Regions from separate parts of the Pseudoalteromonas sp. MT33b genome, predicted to be linked through region 1. Evidence: predicted binding sites of a transcription regulator. Region 1 holds the regulator's gene; the other holds the start of a gene.
The links. Region 1 encodes FliA, which starts transcription of late flagellar genes. Its sites were predicted from a motif close to CTAAAGNTNNNNNNNNNNNNGCCGATA; they were not measured.

Region 1 (2,474 bases):
GTATTAGATGCCGATTTAGGGTTGGCAAATTGTGACGTAATGCTTGGTTTACGTGTCGAGAGAAACTTATCTCATGTTTTATCTGGTGAGTGTGAACTGGATGAAATTCTTGTCGAAGGCCCAGCAGGTATAAAAATTGTGCCAGCGACTTCGGGCTCGCAAAGTATGGTTGAGTTAACACCGTCAGAACATGCGGGGCTTATTCGCGCATTTAGCGAGCTAAATACTGAGTTTGATATTTTAATTGTCGATACCGCTGCGGGTATTTCAGACATGGTATTAAGCTTTTCGCGTGCAGCGCAAGATGTTGTTGTTGTTGTATGCGATGAACCTACCTCAATTACCGACGCTTACGCCCTAATTAAAGTGTTAAGTCGTGAGCATGGCGTTTACAAATTTAAAATAGTTGCCAATATGGTGCGCAGTATGCGTGAAGGGCAAGAATTATTTGCTAAACTCTCAAAAGTAACGGATCGATTCTTAGATGTGTCTATGGAACTTGTCGCAACCATTCCGTATGACGAGAATATGCGCAAATCGACCCGCCGCCAAAAAGTGATTGTGGAGTTATTTCCAAACTCACCAGCCGCTGTGGCATTTAAAACATTAGCAACGAAAGCAGTTAAGTGGCCAATTCCAAATCAACCGTCAGGTCATTTAGAATTTTTTATTGAAAAACTAGTAAACGGTTAACTATGACAACATCGGTGAATAAAGCGATGGGATATCAATCAGCACAGAATTTAAATGCGATTGTTGAAAAACATGCCTCTTTAGTCAAAAAAGTGGCGTGTCATCTAATTGCTCGTTTACCTGCCAGTGTGCAACTCGATGATTTGATTCAGTCAGGTATGATTGGCCTTATAGAAGCGTCGAAAAATTTTGATGCGAGTAAAGGGGCCAGTTTTGAAACATTTGCGGGTATTCGAATTCGAGGGGCTATGCTCGATGAAATCCGTCGAGGTGATTGGGCTCCCCGTTCAGTTCACCGTAATGCACGCCTTGTCGCTGAAACGATTTCGGATTTAGAGAGTATTTTAAACCGCGAGCCAAAAGACACAGAAGTTGCTGAAAAACTTGATATTACACTGGATGAGTACCATCATATTCTACATGATGTAAATTCCAGTAAGGTACTGGGTATAGAGGATTTAGGCGTTGATGAAGACGTCATCACACCTATGGGGCATGATTTAGCACTAGACAAACCGTTTAATAATGTTAAAAATGAACGGTTTAACCAGTCTCTATTGACGGCTATCCAATCGTTACCAGAAAGAGATGCACTCGTTTTGTCTTTGTATTACAACGATGAAATGAACTTAAAAGAAATAGGGCACATACTCGATGTTAGCGAATCGCGTGTGAGTCAAATACATGGTCAGGCGATGATTAAGCTCAAAGCAAAAATCAATGACTGGATTAATTAGTAGTAAGTAAATAAGGTTCAAACCTCACCGGAGGATGTTTTGGATAAAAACATGAAAATTCTTGTTGTTGATGATTTTTCTACAATGAGACGTATCATTAAAAACCTGTTAAGGGATTTAGGTTTTACCAATGTGCAGGAAGCTGATGATGGTTCAACAGCATTGCCGATGTTGCAAAATCAAGAGTTTGATTTTGTTGTAACAGATTGGAATATGCCTGGAATGCAAGGTATTGATCTATTACGCGCAATTCGTGCTGATGATAGCCTTAAACATATCCCCGTGTTAATGGTGACAGCTGAAGCGAAAAAAGAACAAATTGTTGCTGCTGCTCAAGCGGGTGTTAATGGCTATATCGTCAAACCATTCACTGCTGCGACACTGAAAACCAAATTGGAAAAAGTGTTTGAACGTTTAGGTTAATCTAAGGGGAGAGGCTTATGTCAGCACTTGCTGCGCCTCAAATAAGTTTAGAGCAAGCTCGTCAACTTGTTGAGTATCTTGAAAATGGTGAACAAGAGAAAGCTGATAAGCTGATACTTGAAACAGCATCAAAAGAACAATCAGAGTTGTTTGCTGAAGTCGGTAAATTGACACGACAACTTCATGAAGCACTAAAAAACTTCGATCTTGATACTCGACTCACAGATTTAACAACAGAAGCAATCCCGGATGCAAAGCAGCGCTTGAATTATGTTATGGAAATGACTGAAAGCGCGGCCAATAAAACGATGGATGCCGTGGAAGCGAGTTTGCCTATAGCACAACAGCTCGCTGATGAAATTGCCACGATTAAACCAACGTGGGATCGTTTAATGAATCGAGAAATTGAACTCGGTGAATTTAAAACGTTATGCCACAGCTTAGATAAGTTCATGAATAACTCGCACACCAAAACAGATGAGTTACAAGGCTTGATGACCAACGTGCTAATGGCGCAAGATTATCAAGACTTGACGGGGCAGGTAATACGCCGTGTTATCGAATTAGTGCGCGAAGTAGAAGACAGTTTAATCAATCTCTTAACTGTATTCGGCAGTCAAG
Region 2 (2,474 bases), 1.7 Mb from region 1:
AAGAGCCTGATGAGCTTGGGCAAGTAAATCTTGCGCTTTTTGTTTAGCACCTGCCATGCCTAATAAAGCAGGGTAGGTTGCTTTATTAGCCGCAATATCTGACCCTTGAGGCTTTCCTAATGTTTCAGTATCAGCTTCAACGTCTAGGATATCGTCTTGTACCTGAAAAGCCAGACCTATCGCTTGACCAAATAGATTTAGTTGCTGCAATGTATGCTGATCACAGTGAGTCGCGCACAAAGCTCCCAGTGTAATTGCACAATTTAAAAGCGCTCCAGTTTTCAGTTGGTGGATACGTTCCAATTGCTCAACACTGATCACTTGATCGGTATAGACAATATCCAGTGCTTGTCCCCCAACCATACCTTCAATACCTGAGGCTTTGCTTAATGAGGCTATCATTTTAACCTGTTGTGTCGCTGGCACCGTAAATTGATGATTAGCAATTAAATCAAATGCAAGCGTTTGCAGTGCATCGCCGGCTAAAATTGCCTGTGCTTCGCCATAAACAATGTGGCAAGTTGGTCGGCCTCGGCGTAAATCATCATCGTCCATTGCCGGCAAATCATCGTGTACAAGTGAGTAACTATGGATACACTCAATGGCTGCTGCAAGTACATCTAAATCGGCTTTGTTTGCTCCCATCATACGACCGGTTGCGTAAACAAGGTACGGGCGTAAACGCTTCCCCCCATTTAAAACACCATAATGGGTTGCGTCTTTAATTGTTTGTTCGGTATTAAGTGGCTGGTCAAAATAGCGATTTAACATGGCTTCAACATCGTGTTGAGCACGTTGTAGTTGTTCTTTTAATTGCACTGAATTAGTCCAGGTTTGAATCAAAGTTGCTCAGAGGAGCTTGGCTATCGTTGCCCATTAAAATGGCCACTTTTTGTTCTGCTTGCTGTAATTTACCTGATGAGGCATTTGCCAGTGCAATACCACGTTCAAACTGTTTAAGTGACTGTTCTAAAGACAGTTCACCTTGCTCCATTTGCACAACTATTTGAGATAATTCATCCAGCGCTTCTTCAAAGCTTAAGTTTTCTGGTTTCTTTGCCGCCATTGTGGCCTCGATAGCTATTAGAAAGTGAGGCCAATTTTAGGGGGAATGCTAAACTAGGTCAAAGAATGATGTGTTTTTTTACGCATAAAGCGATTTCGATATGCTATTTTTACGCTTTTAGATACAGCTTAAACTTGTAGCTTAAAAATCTTACATTAAAATAAAATTAATTCATTTAATGATTTAAGTAATTCAATTGCTTGCCGATAAGCAGTTAATAATAAAAATTTGATGCCTGAGGGTGTCGTGTTATTTTCCTCTGGAGGGGTATGTGGATTTAGCAACCATAATAGGTATTCTTGGTGCCATAGGCTTAATTGCTATGTCGATGGTGTTAAGTAGTGACGGCCAAGTTGCAATGTTTTACAACACACCTTCGGTGGTCATTGTATTCGGTGGCTCGATTTTTATTGTGTTATCAAACTTCACCATGGGACAGTTTTTGGGGATAGGGAAGGTTGCAGCTAAAGCCTTCATGTTCAAAATTGAATCTCCAGAAGAGTTAATTGAAAAAGCAGTTGAACTAGCTGACTCTGCACGTAAAGGTGGCTTTCTCGCGCTGGAAGAGGCTGATATCCCCAATGCGTTCATGCGAAAAGGGGTTGATATGCTGGTTGATGGTCATGATGCCGATGTTGTGAGGGCTACGCTACAAAAAGATATTTCTTTGACATCTGCACGTCATGAACATGGTGCCACTTTATTTAAATCGCTTGCTGATATCGCCCCGGCAATGGGTATGATTGGTACGCTGATAGGGTTGGTTGCGATGTTATCAAACATGGATGACCCTAAAGCGATTGGTCCTGCTATGGCGGTGGCCTTACTTACCACCTTATACGGTGCATTTTTAGCGAATGTTATTGCTATTCCTATTCAGGTAAAGCTTGAGCTTCGTAAAGACGAAGAAGCACTAAACCAGCGCCTCATTTTGGATGCGGTTTTAGGCATACAAGATGGTCAAAACCCGAAAGTAATTGAAGGGATTTTGAAAAACTATTTAGCCGAATCTAAACGTAAAGTAGATACTGAGGAGTAGGCATGTCTGATCAAGAGTGCAAATGTCCGCCCCCTGGCCTGCCAGCTTGGATGGGCACGTTTGCTGACTTAATGTCGTTATTAATGTGCTTCTTTGTACTCTTACTTGCTTTCTCAGAAATGGATGTACTTAAGTTTAAGCAAATAGCAGGCTCGATGAAGTTTGCTTTTGGTGTGCAAAATAAGATTGAAGTAAAAGATATTCCCAAAGGAACCTCGGTGATTGCAATGGAGTTCACGCCAGGTAAACCTGAGCCCACGCCGATTGAAACGATTCAACAACAAACCGTCGAAATGACTCAGCAAATGTTAGAGTTTCAAGCGGGTGATGAAAGCTCTGCTGGTGGTCGCCAAGAGCAACGAGGTAACA

Region 2: pomA (flagellar motor protein PomA) is a predicted target of FliA. The motif match lies at 1,249-1,275, and genes of this name have one in related genera.

The regions. Positions count from the first base shown of each region.
Region 1 is NZ_CP059831.1:977,277-979,750, forward strand. Features, by position in the region: gene H3302_RS04510 (MinD/ParA family protein) at 1-693, shown strand, start outside; gene H3302_RS04515 (RNA polymerase sigma factor FliA) at 720-1,430, shown strand; gene cheY (chemotaxis response regulator CheY) at 1,470-1,853, shown strand; gene H3302_RS04525 (protein phosphatase CheZ) at 1,871-2,474, shown strand, end outside.
Region 2 is NZ_CP059831.1:2,675,648-2,678,121, reverse strand. Features, by position in the region: gene ispA ((2E,6E)-farnesyl diphosphate synthase) at 1-771, opposite strand, end outside; gene H3302_RS12135 (exodeoxyribonuclease VII small subunit) at 824-1,066, opposite strand; gene pomA (flagellar motor protein PomA) at 1,338-2,105, shown strand; gene H3302_RS12125 (flagellar motor protein MotB) at 2,108-2,474, shown strand, end outside.